One region of the Clostridium nitrophenolicum genome, then DNA from elsewhere that is predicted to be linked to it. Evidence: predicted binding sites of a transcription regulator. Region 1 holds the regulator's gene; the other holds the start of a gene.
What was found. The regulator Rex, encoded in region 1, represses fermentation and respiration genes when NADH is low (regulators of the CRP and FNR family bind a similar motif). The targets are predictions, from matches to a motif close to ATTGTTAANNNNTTAACAAT.
Positions count from the first base shown of each region.

Region 2: the regulator Rex is predicted to act here: its motif matches at 1,796-1,815, upstream of gap (type I glyceraldehyde-3-phosphate dehydrogenase).

Region 1 covers NZ_AP042469.1:5,168,365-5,176,011, forward strand. Annotated here, with positions in the region: gene gltA (NADPH-dependent glutamate synthase) at 1-234, opposite strand, end outside; gene ACZ5N4_RS24560 (sulfide/dihydroorotate dehydrogenase-like FAD/NAD-binding protein) at 234-1,124, opposite strand; gene ACZ5N4_RS24565 (adenine nucleotide alpha hydrolase family protein) at 1,301-1,765, opposite strand; gene ACZ5N4_RS24570 (redox-sensing transcriptional repressor Rex) at 2,001-2,633, opposite strand; gene abc-f (ribosomal protection-like ABC-F family protein) at 2,958-4,871, shown strand; gene ACZ5N4_RS24580 (response regulator) at 4,942-5,511, opposite strand; gene ACZ5N4_RS24585 (MTH1187 family thiamine-binding protein) at 5,690-5,980, opposite strand; gene ACZ5N4_RS24590 (ammonium transporter) at 6,178-7,401, opposite strand; gene ACZ5N4_RS24595 (sigma-54-dependent transcriptional regulator) at 7,608-7,647, opposite strand, start outside.
Region 2 covers NZ_AP042469.1:3,452,589-3,460,235, reverse strand. Annotated here, with positions in the region: gene ACZ5N4_RS16535 (methyl-accepting chemotaxis protein) at 1-1,528, shown strand, start outside; gene gap (type I glyceraldehyde-3-phosphate dehydrogenase) at 2,080-3,132, shown strand; gene ACZ5N4_RS16525 (4Fe-4S dicluster domain-containing protein) at 3,330-4,418, shown strand; gene ACZ5N4_RS16520 (CPF_0552 family protein) at 4,519-4,752, opposite strand; gene ACZ5N4_RS16515 (hypothetical protein) at 4,965-5,366, shown strand; gene ACZ5N4_RS16510 (MBL fold metallo-hydrolase RNA specificity domain-containing protein) at 5,731-7,245, opposite strand.

The sequences.
Region 1 (7,647 bases):
AGCTATAATTTTAGCCGCTTCTTCAAAGTTTCCTTCCTTAACCTTTGATATAAACTCTGGGATGCTTATTGTTACAGGACAGTCTCCTACACATTTAGGATTTTTACAATTTAAGCATCTTGATGCTTCTTCCATTGCCTCTTCGTTAGTGTATCCTAAACAAACTTCAGCAAAATTAGTGCTTCTTTCTTTTGCATCTTGTTCTTTTATTGGTATCCTTTTCATTCTGTCCATTATTTGTCACCTCCGCATCCGCAGCCTTTTCCATGATGAGTGTCGCCTTCTACTTCTCTTAAAATTTTTCTTCCTTCTTCACTCTTATACATAGCTTGTCTTCTCATTGCTTCATCAAAATTTACTAGATGTCCGTCAAATTCTGGTCCATCAACACAAGCAAATTTTACTTCGTCGCCAATTGTTACTCTACAAGCACCACACATTCCTGTTCCATCAACCATTATTGGATTTAAGCTTACTACAGTCTTAATTCCATACTCTTTTGTAAGCTTAGCAACAAATTTCATCATGATCATCGGTCCTATAGCTACCACGTGATCATATTTCTTACCTTCATTATCTATAAGTTCTTTTAATAGGTTTGTAACAAGTCCCTTATATCCATAGCTTCCATCATCTGTAGCAACATATAAATGTTTACATACAGCCATCATTTCTTTTTCAAGTAATAAATATTCCTTTGATTTAGATCCAACGATAACGTCTACATCGATTCCATTTTCATGGAGCCATTTAACTTGTGGATACACTGGTGCTGTACCTACACCGCCAGCTATAAAGATTATATTCTTTTTCTTTAATTCTTCTATATCTTCATGAACAAGATCTGATGCTTGTCCTAATGGCCCTACAAAATCTGTAAAATTTTGACCTTTTTCATATTCAGCCATTCTCTTAGTAGAATCACCAAGTGTTTGGAATACTATAGTTACAGTTCCCTTTTTTGCATCATAATCGCAGATTGTTAGAGGTACTCTCTCTCCTCTTTCATCCATTTTTACTATAACAAATTGTCCAGGATAACATGATTTCGCAACTCTTGGAGCTTCTACATCCATTAGATAAATGTTTGGCGCCAATAATCTTTTGTCTACAATTTTGTACATTTCTATTCCCCTCCGTAAAATATGTTTAATATATTAATCGCACTCTCATCCCCACTTAATTATAACATATTAAATTTATTTTTGTATAACTAATCGATAATTTGTATAAATTTATATAAAAATCTGAAATTGAGGGAATTTAATGTATTAAATTTATAATTTTTTCAAGAAAAAATCTAAGCCAACTCTGCATCTTTAAAGTCTATTGTTTCTCTAAAAATAATTCTTGGAGTCCCTAAATACCTGGTTATTTCCGTGGCAATTTCTTCATCACTATCTTCTATAACCTGTTTTGAAATAAATAATATATCATAATTTAATTTTTTTATTTTTGCAGCTAATATACTTGATATAGATACTTCTCCTGCTCCAGCTAAGCTTTTATCTGATATGAGTATGCCTTCATCTGCGCCCATAGCTATTGCTTCCTCTAACACCGTTTCCGAATGGAGAGTTTCCATACATATTACTGTAACTTTAGCTCCTCTATCTCTTTTCAATTCTAATGCTTTCTCTAGTATGCTTTCACTCTGTGAATTGATTATAGGTAACCCACATCTCTTTATAGCAATCCCAGTTTTTGAATCTATTTTTACTTCCATTGTGTCTGACAGCTGCTTCAAACAAACTACTATATTCACTTATATAATCCCCCCCATGATTTAACGGTCTTCAAATCTACTTTAATTATAAATAAACTTTTTGTTAATATTATAACAAACGTTTACAAAAAATAATTAAAGTATATACCTCAATTACCATTATACACTTCCAGTATTATGCATTTCAATATCAAATTTACAAATATGCAGAAAATTAGCGTATAATTATGCTAATTTCTGATATTTATAAATTTAAATTTTATATTTTTTTTATTTATTCTATGTCATTTAGCAAACAACTAAGTGTAAGTAAACTATCGCTAAGGTGTACGTTTTCAACCTTCACGGTTTCTGGAACAACTAAGTCAATCGGGGCAAAGTTCCATATTCCCTTAACGCCATTTTTAACAAAAGTTTCACAAATTTTTTGAGCATTATTATTTGGAACACATATTATTCCTATATCTGTTGGATTTTCTTTTAAATAATCACCTAGATAATCTATATCCTGTATTTCTATATCTCTTATTTTTAGTCCCATAAGCTTAGGATTAATATCAAAAATCCCATTTAACGTAAACCCTAATTTTTCAAATTGCGAATAGTTTGCTATTGCTTGACCTATATTTCCAGCTCCTACTATTACTGTTTTATATTCCTTAGTAAGTCCCAATATTCCACTTATTTGGTTATATAATTCACTAACATTATAGCCGTAACCTTGTTGTCCGAAATCTCCAAAACAATTTAAATCCTGTCTTATTTGTGAGGCTGTAAAGCCTATTTTTTCACTTAACTCTTTTGAAGATATTCTATCAACATCATTTCTCATTAATTCTGCTAGGTATCTATGATACTTAGGTAATCTTTTTATTACAGCCATTGATATATTTTTTTTCTTATCCATTCTGCACCTCCACTTGTATACCACAAATTAATATAATTCCTAAACACATTGTTTATATTTTATCATTTAACTATTACTTCATCCCACTTTTTATAGTATTATTTAATTATATAATATGTCAATAGTATATTTTTTATTTATTACTATCTATTATTGTCTTTTTCTCATTCTTTTTGCTATCAAATTTTTTAATATAAATTTTTAATTAGTAAATAATTCTTATGCAAAGCTATTATATTTAATTATTGTGTTAAATTATCAAAATTAATCTACAAAAAAATCTTCAACCATAGTAAAATATTAATGGTTAAGGAAGGTGAACTTATGGTAGTTTTAAGTTGTAAAGATATTAATAAAGGATTTGGAATAGATGTCATACTTGAAAATGTTACTTTCAACATAAATGAGGGCGAAAGAGTTGGATTAATAGGACCAAACGGTGCAGGAAAGTCTACACTTTTCAAAATTATCACTAATCAAATTGATTATGATAATGGAGAATTATTTATAGATAAAAATAAAACTTTAGGATATTTATCTCAACATCTTTCATTAGATTTTTCAAGCACTATATATGGTGAGCTTCTTACTGTTTTCGAGGATCTAATAAATTTAGAAAATAAATTAGAGAAGCTTGAGTTATTAATGAATGAACCTTATGACTCTAGTAAAGAAGAATATCATAATAAGATAATTAAAGATTACACCACCTCCTCAGAGCTTTATCAAAATAGAGGTGGATATACTTACAAAGCTGAAATAAGTAAGGTATTAAAAGGTCTCGGCTTTACAGAACAGGATTATAATAAGCCTATAGAAGTCTTAAGCGGAGGACAAAAAACTAGAGTTGCTCTTTGTAAACTTCTTTTAATAAAACCTGATATCTTATTATTAGATGAGCCTACAAATCACCTTGATTTAGATGCTATTGAATGGTTAGAGGAATACTTAAATGCATACAAAGGAACCATAATCATAATATCTCATGATAGATACTTTTTAGATGCCATAACAAATAAAACTTTCGAATTAATACACGGACATGTAAACTGTTATAATGGTAATTATACTTCTTATATTGATTTAAAACAGAAAAATTATGAAGTACAATTAAAAGCATATACTCTTCAGCAAGCAGATATTAAAAGACAAGAAGAGATAATTGAAAGATATAGGTCTTTCAATCGTGAAAAAAGTGTAAAAGCTGCAGAAAGCAGACAAAAAGCTCTAGATAAAATTGAAAGAATAAAAGCTCCCGATAAAGAAGAAAGATTAGGTAATGTAACCTTTGAAACTCAAATTAAAAGCGGTAACGATGTGTTGCATGTGGAAAATTTGAGTAAAAGCTTCGGAGATAAAACTTTATTCTATGATCTCAACTTTGATATTAAAAAAGGTGAGAAAGTAGCTCTTATAGGAGAAAACGGCAGAGGTAAAACCACTCTATTTAAAATAATCATGGATGAAATTTCTCCAGATAATGGTGTGTCATGCCTTGGTAAAAATGTCTTTATAGGTTATTATGAGCAAGAGCAAGCTAATATAAATCCAGAGAATACTGTTATAGATGAGGTATGGGATGATTTCCCTGAACTAACTACAACTGAAATCAGAAATGCTTTAGCAGCTTTTCTTTTTAGAGGCGATGACGTTTTTAAAATGGTATCTTCCTTAAGTGGAGGAGAGAAATGTAGAATCAATATATTAAAGCTTATGCTTTCTAAATCCAACTTTCTATTATTAGATGAACCAACAAACCATCTTGATATAGTGTCTCGCGAGGCCTTAGAGGATGCCATTATGGGATATGATGGTACTGTTCTCGTAATATCCCATGATAGATATTTTTTAAATAAGGTTATAGGTAAAATATATGAATTAAATGAAGATGGAGTTAGAGAATATTTAGGTAACTATAGTTACTATATAGAGAAAAAGAAGAATCCACTAAGGTTTCAATTGGAAGAAGAGAGTTTTGGAAAAACAAAAACACAAATACAAAATGAGAAAAAGAAAAAAAGAGAAGTGGAAAAAGCAGAAAAAGAAAAAAAATTAAGAGTTAAAAATATAGAAACTGAGATTTCAAACCTAGAAAAATATATAGTAGAGTTACAAAATCAACTTTGTCTTGAAGATGTCTATTCCAATCCGGAAAAAAGCGAAAATATAAATAAACAACTACTAGATTCCCAAAATGATCTAGATGATTTATACGAAGAGTGGGAAAGCTTATTGTAAATCAAAAAACAGCTGATATTGTCAGCTGTTTTTTATTTTAAAGTTATTTAATCTAGTCAACGTAATGCACTTATTTACTAGTTTGCAATGTCTTACCACAATAAGGACAAAATGAGAATCCCTGAGAAATTTCATCAAATCTTTGTCCACAAAATGGGCAAAATAAAAATCTACTTACTGATAGACTCGATTTTTTATCTAGTGAAACATCTTCTTGTTTCCTATTGCTTTTATTAACTAATCTTTTGATTATTGTATCTACACTATTTTTTCTAATTTTAATATTATCACAATCTTTAGTTACCTTATCTAAAGTTTCAGATAGCCTGTCTTTATTCACTGGAGTATTAATAACTTCATCTACTTTATTTTCGATAAAATCCTCCAATTTTATTGGATCACACGATGAAAGTAAACATATTATTTGGGAGTTCTCAGATTTAATTTTACTTATGAGTTTATCTCCTGTTGTGTTTTTCATAATTAAATTAGCTATAAGTATATCTGGCTGAAACTTTCTTGTTTCAATTATAGCATCATACTCACTGGCAATTTTAACACTATATCCAATATCACTTAAGCAATCTTTCATAACTATACTCTCAAATTTACAATCATTAATAACGAGTATTTTTTTCATGGTTTCACCACCATTTAACAATCTACTTCAATATGATTTTACCCTATAAATTCCTGTTTTTCAACCAATTTTGAGTATATTTAGTTAATATGAGCACATTATCAGAGATATTATTAATTAATTTTTGATAACCTGATTACAAGTACAAAGCAAATCCTAAAGTTAAATATTTTTAAATCTATTTTCTATATTTATTTATTTTTTCTTCCATTGTTATTCCCTGTGCTTTGTAATCTATTTTTACAACAGAGGCAACTCTTTCGGCTCCGTTATTTATACATATTTCTTGAGCCTTTTTTACTATTTCCAAAAGTTCATCTAATTCTCCTTCCATTGTAGTTTCCATTGGTCCAACTTCATATTTTACTCCACAGGAATCTATATATTCTATAACCCTATCTACTACGTCGTATAGTTTTTCTTCAGGGACCACCGGTAGAACTTGTAAACTTACATTTGCAATTGCCATATTCTAAATCCTCCATGATTCTTACACAATTTTCTAACTATCAACTATATATTTATATTATATATTATTATCCATTAAGTCAATGAACATTCTAGCTTTAACTATAACTGATTAATATGAAAATAGTTACTTAAAAGTGTAACTTTTAAGTAACTATTTTTATAAGGAGAAAGTATAGATATTTACTTTTAAAATTATTATAATAAGTCGTACGCTACTTCACCATGAATAGCAGTATCGAGTCCTTCTATTTCTACATCTTCCGGTACTCTTATTGGATCAAATACATTTACAACTTTTAATATTCCCCAGGTAACTGCATAAGAATAAACTGCCGTAAGTGCTACTGCAAATAATTGTACACCAAACTGATGAACATTTCCATAAATTAATCCACTTACACCATTCACAGATTTACTAGCAAAAACTCCTACTAAAATTGACCCAAGTATACCTCCAACACCATGTACTCCCCATACATCTAGTGCATCGTCCCAATCAAGCTTCTTTCTAAGCTCAACAGCTAAGTAACATACTACAGCTGCCATTAAGCCTACTATCGCAGCTGCCCAAGGTTCTATATATCCTGCACAAGGGGTTATAGTCGCAAGGCCTGCTACAGCGCCAGTCAAAGATCCGACAAGGCTTGGTCTCTTTTCGTGAGTCCAAGATATAATAAGCCATATTATCATTGCTACAGAGCCTGCAATATCTGTGTTGGCAAAGGCTATAGCTGCTACACCATTGGCAGCAAGTCCACTTCCTCCATTAAATCCAAACCATCCAAACCATAATAATCCTGTACCTAAAGCAACAAAGGCTATATTATGTGGTGACGTATTTTCTTCTGGAAGTATCTTCCTCTTACCAACAAATATTACTGTACCAAGTGCTGCGACCCCTGCTGTTACATGAACAACTATTCCACCTGCAAAATCAACAACTCCCATTTTTGCAAGGAATCCACCTCCCCATATCCAGTGAGTTACTGGCACATAAATGAGTATACTCCAAAACATAAGAAACTTTAGATAACTCTTAAAATTAACTCTATCTGCAAAGGCACCTGTCATAAGTGCTGGAGTAATTACTGCAAACATCTCCTGGTATACGAAAAAAGCAAGAAACGGTATGGTTGATCCATAACTTGGATTGGGCAAAATCCCAATTCCATTTAGTAAAAAATATTGAAAATTACCTATTAATCCGCCTATATCTTTTCCAAAGGCTAAACTAAAGCCTCCAAAAACCCATATGACTGTAACAACACCCATAGAAATAAAATTCTGCATCATAATTGTCAATACGTTTTTCTTTCTTACAAGTCCACCATAAAAAAACGCCAACCCTGGTGTCATAAGACAAACTAACGCTGCACTAATTAATACTAACGCTGTGTCTCCTGTATTAATGTTTCCCATTTCAAAATTCCTCCTAAAAATAAAATAATAAATTACGTTTTTTATAAAGCAATTCTCATGCCAAATATTATAGGCTTTTTAATTTTACTTTTAACTCTATAAGTAAATGTTTTCAAAGATTTGTGTTTGACTTAATTTTTTTATCTAAGTTAACAAATTAAAAATAGGGACAAAAACGTCACTGTGTGACATTTTTGTCCCTATTTTTATCCTTCAATATTGTATTTTATAATTTTTCTGTGTAAA
Region 2 (7,647 bases), 1.7 Mb from region 1:
TAAAAAACCCATTTTTGTTATATCAGAACCTGTATTAGACAATAGCGGTGAATTGATAGGAGTAATAATTCAAACAGTAGATTTAAAATTATTGTCCAAGCAATATATTGCCAATAATAAAATTGGGGAAACAGGATATTTGTATATACTTCAAAATGATGGTACGACTGTAGCACATCCAATAGAAGATGAACTACTTAAGAAGTCTGTTGCAAATACGGATTTTGGTAAAAAAATAATTTCAACGAAAAAAGGCATAATTCAATATAACTATAATGGAGTAGAAAAGCTATCAGCCTATGATTACAATGAAAGCTTAGGTTGGATCTTTGTAGCTACTGTACCGACAAGTGAACTTACTAAGTCTAATATAACTATAGTAAAAGTGTTATTATTAATAGCTCTTATCGGAGGAATTTTATCAGTGCTATTGGCAATGTTCATTGGCAAAAATGTATCGAAACCAATAGAAAAAGTTTCACAATCCATGGATGAAATAGCTCAAGGGGATTTTACCATTAGAGTAAATAGTATAGGTAAAGATGAAATAGCAAATATGTCAAATAAGTTAAATGACACATTAAATACTATTGGCGAATCTTTAGGTTTAGTGAAAAATGCATCTTTGCAGCTTGGAGAATCGGCATCAACTCTTTCTACTATATCGGAGGAGATGGTAGCATCAGCTAGTGAGGTCTCCTGTTCTATACAGGAGGTGTCGCAAAGTGCAGCATCTCAAGCAGGTGAAATATCAGATGTTGTAAGTTCTTTAATGACTTTAACAGAAGAAATCGATATAGTTAGTAAAAAGCTTGCTGAGGTAAGAGAAAGTGTAAAAGATACTGAAATTAAGGCCGTAGAAGGCGAAAGCAAGATTTATGAGTTAATTAATATTATTGTAGCAATAAAACAATCCTATGATGTAGTACTTCAAAAAGTTAGCGGGTTATCTACTACAGTTTTTGAAATAGGCAAAATAACGGATATTATAAGTAATATATCTGAACAGACAAATCTTTTAGCGCTAAATGCTTCAATTGAAGCTGCAAGAGCAGGAGAACGCGGGAAAGGTTTTACAGTAGTTGCAGAAGAAGTAAGAAAGTTAGCTGAAGAGTCGAGCAGCTCATCAAAAAGAATAATAGATTTAGTGAAATCTATAACAGATGAAACTCAAGAAGTCATTGAAAATTCCAATAAAGTTGGAGAATTACTTGAGGATCAAGCAGTAACTGCTAATGATACAATAATATCTTTTGGAGACATTATTTCTTCCATGAAAGACGTTCCGAAATCAATAGAAGAAACAGCGAATACTCTAAGTGATACAATAGATGGAAACAAGGTAGCTTTAGAAAAAATTCAAAGGATATCCTCAGCAGCACAAGATATTTCAGCTGCTTCAGAAGAAATATCCTCTTCTTCAGAAGAATTATTAACCTCTTCTAATGAAGTATCACGTATGGCAGATAGAGTAGACAAAGATTCCGAAGAGCTTAGGGAGAAAACAAACTTATTTAAGGTTGAATAAAATAAAAAGATCATTAAAAGGTAATTGAAAAGTACTTTTTAATGGTCTTTTTATTTTTTGTTTTTAAGCAGGCATACAAAATCTTAAGCAGGCATCCAAAATCTATGATTTTGAGATAGTCGCTTACACAGAGTGCTGATTTTGATATGATCGGTTAAGTAGCGAACCCAAATCTGTGATTTGGAGTGAGTCACTTACTCAGCGAGTACTCATTCGACAATAGGAGAAGGAGTTTCATAAATAATATATATTTATGTGCAAAAAAGTATTGTTACTTTTTTAACCTATTTTTGATAGAACTCCAAATTTAGCTAAAATTTCTTTAAATAATAATGTAAATGTGAGCAAATTAATGAAAAGTAAAGTTAATTAAGTGTAACTCGGTACTCAATAAAATTGACATATAAGTAGTTTATTGATATAAATAATATAGCACATTTCGTTAATGTGTTATATATAATGTACTAAATAATAATATTATTGCATAAAATAATATTAAATAATATATTTATGATACATAAGTAATAAATTACTTTTTAGGAGGAGAGTTTATGTCTATAAATATTGCTATTAACGGTTTTGGAAGAATAGGAAGAGCGGTATTGAGAATTGCTCAAGAAAGAATGGATGAGGATGTAAGGATAGTTGCTATAAATGCTAGAGCAGATAGTAAAACTTTAGCACACTTATTTAAATATGATTCTTGCTATGGAAGATTTAACGGAACTGTTGAAACTACAGATAATTCCATGATTATAAATGGTAATGAAATAAAGATATTAAATGTAAATGATCCTGAAAATCTACCTTGGGAAAAACTTAATGTTGATATAGTTATAGAGTCAACAGGAATATTTAAAGATAAAGAAAAGTTAATGAAGCACGTTAGAGCTGGAGCTAAGAAGGTAATTATAACTGCGCCAGCAAAAGGTGAAGATATAACTGTAGTTATGGGAGTTAATGAAAAGGATCTAGATGCTGAAAAGCACGTTGTTATATCAAATGCATCTTGTACTACAAACTGTTTAGCTCCTTTTGCTAAGGTTTTAGATGATAAGTTTGGAATAGTTAAAGGTTTAATGACTACTATACATTCATATACAAACGATCAGAGAATTTTGGACAAAACTCATAAGGACTTAAGAAGAGCTAGATCAGCTGGAGAATCTATAATTCCGACTACTACAGGTGCTGCAAAGGCTGTTGAAAAAGTATTACCAAACCTTAAAGGTAAGCTAAATGGATTTTCAGTTAGAATACCAACACCAACAGTGTCACTTACAGACTTAGTTTGTGAGCTTTCAAAATCTGTTACTGTTGAGGAAGTCAATAATGCCTTTAAGGAAGCAGCAGAAGGATACATGGAAGGAATATTAGGATATTCTGAAGAACCGCTTGTATCAATAGATTATAAAGGTGATGATAGATCATCAATAGTAGATGGACTTTCAACTATGGTTATCAGTGAAAACATGATAAAGGTTGTATCATGGTATGATAACGAGTGGGGATATTCCACTAGAACTGTTGATTTAGTAAATTATACAGCAAACTTAATGAAACAACAAAGCGAATGCAGTGTTATGATGGCAGCTAATCAATAAAAGTTGTTGGTTTCCCAAGGGGAAACCTCAACTTTTTTTATTCCATCATTATACATATATACTATAAAAAAGAATATAATAGTAATTGTATAAGCTTTTTTAAATTTAATCATATTTTTTAGAAGGAAAAGAAGCAAAAATGTAGAAATTATTAATTAGGTTCAATATTTGAAAACAACAGTTTAGGGGGTAATTATATGGCGGATTTAAGTGTAAATCTACGCGGCATTAAATTGAAAAACCCAGTTATGCCAGCTTCGGGACCACAGGTTAGAGATGCTAAACATATGATGGAGTGCGTACGACAGGGAGTTGGAGCTGTAGTAACAAAAACTATATCTGAAATACCTGCCAAGATTCCGAAACCTTTTCTTCAAGAAACAAAGCATGGAGCATTTTTATATAGTGAATTATGGTCAGAAATTCCTGTTGAGCAGTGGGTACAAAAAGAATATAAATTGTGTAAAGATTGTGGTGTACCTTTTATCATAAGCTTAGGATATACAGCGGAAGATATAGAAAAATTAGCACCTTTGGTTGCTCCGTATGCAGATATAATTGAAATATCAACTCACTATATGGAACAAGACATAGAACCTGTAATAAAATCTATGCAGGCAGCAAGAAAGTTTGATAAGCCTGTTTATATAAAAATAAATCCAGGTATAACTAAAATAGGTTGGTATGTAAAGAGATTGGTAGAAGAAGGGGCAGATGGATTTGTAGCAGTAAATTCTTTAGGACCTTGTCTCCATATAGATGTAGAAACAGGACTTCCTTATCTAGGGAATGAAAAGGGATATGGATGGCTATCTGGTAAAGCCTTAAACCCAATAGCATTAAGATATGTATACTCTATATCGAATTCTGTTAAAGTTCCTGTAATAGGAGTAGGAGGAGTTTCTAGTGGAGAAGATGTAGTTGCAATGATAATGGCTGGAGCATCTGCAGTTCAGCTTTGTACAGCAGCTATACTAGAAGGACCAGAAGTATATTCTAGAATAATTAAGGAATTAGATGAATGGCTTGATAAGCATAATTATAACAGCTTAGATGAAATAAGAGGATTAACTGCAATAAAAATGAAGGAACGAAAGATTAACAAAGAACCTGGTTTACTACAGGTAAACAAAGAAAAGTGCACATCCTGTGGCAAATGTGTTAAAAGCTGTTCTTATAGTGCAATAACTATTGAGGATAAAGCCCATATAGATCAGAATAAGTGTTTTGGATGTGGTCTTTGCTTAACAAAATGTAACGATGCAGCTATAAATTATATAAAGTAATAATAAGTAATAAAAAACTTGTGACGCAAGATAAAAATTTTGCGTCACATTTTTATAGGAAAAGTAACTTTCAGCCTAGTGCCCTTTACATGAAGTTATCCTATAAAGACATGTATTTTACATTTACACCTTCAACGTCAAGAAGCTCTTTTTCCAGCTCTTTAACTTTATTTTCATCAGAATTAATATGTAAGAGTATAAGACCCCGTTCTGAGCAAAAATCTGTTGATGTTTCATGAAGCCCAATTCTTGTTTTGATAATACAGCCATGTTTTGTCAGCACTGTCTGAACTTGTGGCGCATGATCACTTCTTGGATCAATGGTTAATGCCATAATAGTTGTTTCCATAACTAACATCTCCTTTAAAACAATTATTCGTATTTCTCAACTTAGTATAACCTTATAAAGGAAAATAAATATATAAATCATGAAAAAATTATTATTAATTTTTAACTTTTTAAATTAATATGGGAAAACATGCATATACATTTAGTGAAACAGGAAAATATGCTAACCTTTTAAGTTAGATATAAAGGAGATGTTTTATGGCTTCAATTAATTTTGAATTAAGTGAGTTGGTGGACATTTTCACTAAAGGAGTTAAAATACCTGATCAGATAAAACAAATTTGCTGTGAACGTAACAAAATAAAAGTTACAATTTCTCCAGGAATGTTGGCACCTAATTTTAATTTATTTTTAACATATGATAAATTCTACAAAGGGAAGATTGTATTTAAGGTTTCTTCTAAAGGTTCAACAGATTTAGTAATTTCTCTGCTAGATAAATTGGGATTTAGTATAAGTGGAAACCTATGTGAATTTAATGCAAAACATTTTACTGTAGACATAAATGATTATCTAAAGGATAAGTTCAGTTTCATAGAGGTTAAGGACATTATTAATAATAACAGTAAATTTAGCATAATACTTAAACATAATTCTTAAAACCCTTCACTAAGAATGACACAAAGTTTTTAAATCTACCTTCAGCTTTGAAAACATAGCCCGACCTATAAGCTAACTTTCTAGTTAGGTTTCTTATAGAATAAAAATAAAGAGGTAGATGTAATCAATACATCTACCTCTTACTACTAACACTAAATGTATTAATAGCTTCCGGAAAGAATAATGTGGATTAAGTGGTATAAAATAAAGGTTCTCACAAACCTAAAATATTCTTTATACCGCCACTTTAAACCTTCCTTATGCTACTTAGTGTATCCAGCTGATATCTTATTATTCAAGACTTATTTAGTGGCTAAATGGCACTAATGTATCTTCTTAGATAACTTGTGCAATAAAGGATATTCTATATGTCTTTTATTGCATCATTTATTTGTTCAAGTAAAAGATTTTTATCCATAGAATCTAAGTCTTCAATAGAGTTTATTAATGACAATATCTTATTTCTAGTTAAACTGAATTTTTGTGGTATGACTTCTGTATCAAAGGTATCTCCAGATTTAGCCACAAAGGTTGAATATCCTTTAGATATTAAAAGTTCATTAAAACTAGACATTGCTGAGGTGTCTCCATGAACTAATAAAACTTTTTCAGGTTTTGCTTTAAAGGCTTCTAACCATCCTAAAAGTCCGTTTCTATCTGCGTGTCCGGATAATCCATGTAGAGTGTATATTTTAGCATTAACTGCAATTTCTTCGCCAAATATTTTAACTTTTTTAGCGCCTTCTGAAATACTTCTACCTAGAGTACCTTCAGCTTGATATCCTACAAATACTATAGAAGATTCTTTTCTCCATAAATTGTGTTTTAAATGATGTTTTATTCTTCCTGCTTCGCACATACCACTAGCTGAAATTATAATTGCACCACTTTGAAGTTTATTTAGATTTACAGATTCTTCAGCAGACTTTGTAAATGTTAAACCTTTAAAACTTAAAGGGTCATCGCCGCTAGCTAAAAGTTTAGTTGCTTCTTCATCATAGTATTTGCGATATTTTGAAAAAATTGTAGTGGATTCTGAGGCTAAAGGACTATCTACATAAACAGAAACTCCCTTTAGAACATTTTCTTCAACATATTTGTTTAGAGTATATAGAACTTCTTGAGTTCTTCCTACTGCAAAGGATGGTATTATGACATTTCCACCTCGTTTTAAGGTATCCTTTATTATTTTAGCTAAATCTTCTAATTCCGATGATAAATTAGTGTGAAGTCTATCTCCATAGGTAGTTTCCATTAGGACATAGTCAGCGTAATCAATAATAGTAGGGTCTTTTAAAATAGGTATATCTTTATTTCCTAAATCCCCAGTATAAACCAACTTTGTTTGCTTTTTATTTTCATCTATTAGCATTTCTACAATAGCAGAACCAAGAAGATGACCTGCATCTCTAAATTTAACTTTAAAACCATCAAAAAGCTCAATCCACTGATCATAAGGATATCCTTTAAAAAGATACATAGTTACCTGAGCTATTTTTGCAGTATATAAAGGTTCAATTGGAGGAAGTCCTTGCCTCAATCTTTTTCTATTTTTCCATTCCGCTTCTGACTCAAGTATATGTCCACTATCGGCCAACATAACACTACATAGATCTAAAGTACCTTCAGTGCATATAACGTCTCCTTTAAAGCCCTGTTTATATAAAAGGGGAATTCTTGCACTATGATCAGTATGTGCATGACTTAAAATAACATAATCTATATCCTTAGGATTAAAATTAAAGGTTTCATTTCCTCTTTCTCTTTCATCTTTTCCTTGATACATTCCACAGTCTAATAGAATGTTTTTATCCTTTACTTTTAGAAGATGGCATGAACCAGTGACACAACCTGCAGCGCCATAAAATTCTATTTTCATACAAATTCCTCCTTAAGCTTGTTGTTATGTATATTATATCATGAAATTTTTAATTTTTAAAATATTAAAAAAGGGAAAATCATTATTAATGAGTTATATATATTAGATTTTGGCGTTGGACTTGTTCACTAGCCTATATTTTCAAAGCTTAGTTCATTAAAATTTTTAAGTTACTCTAAATCTTGTGTTTGTATGACTAATATAATTTAAGTAAATAATCAAAATAATATTGTAGCAAACGACTTAAATTATTTTGGATATTGTGGTAAAATTTATCTGATGACTACCCGCTTTAATACTCCCACAGGTACTCTGTATAAGCGATCATCCCAAAATCATATATTTGGGTGCATATTTGAGATTTGAAATATTTATATTTTTTAGTGGAAGTAAAGATCGGCA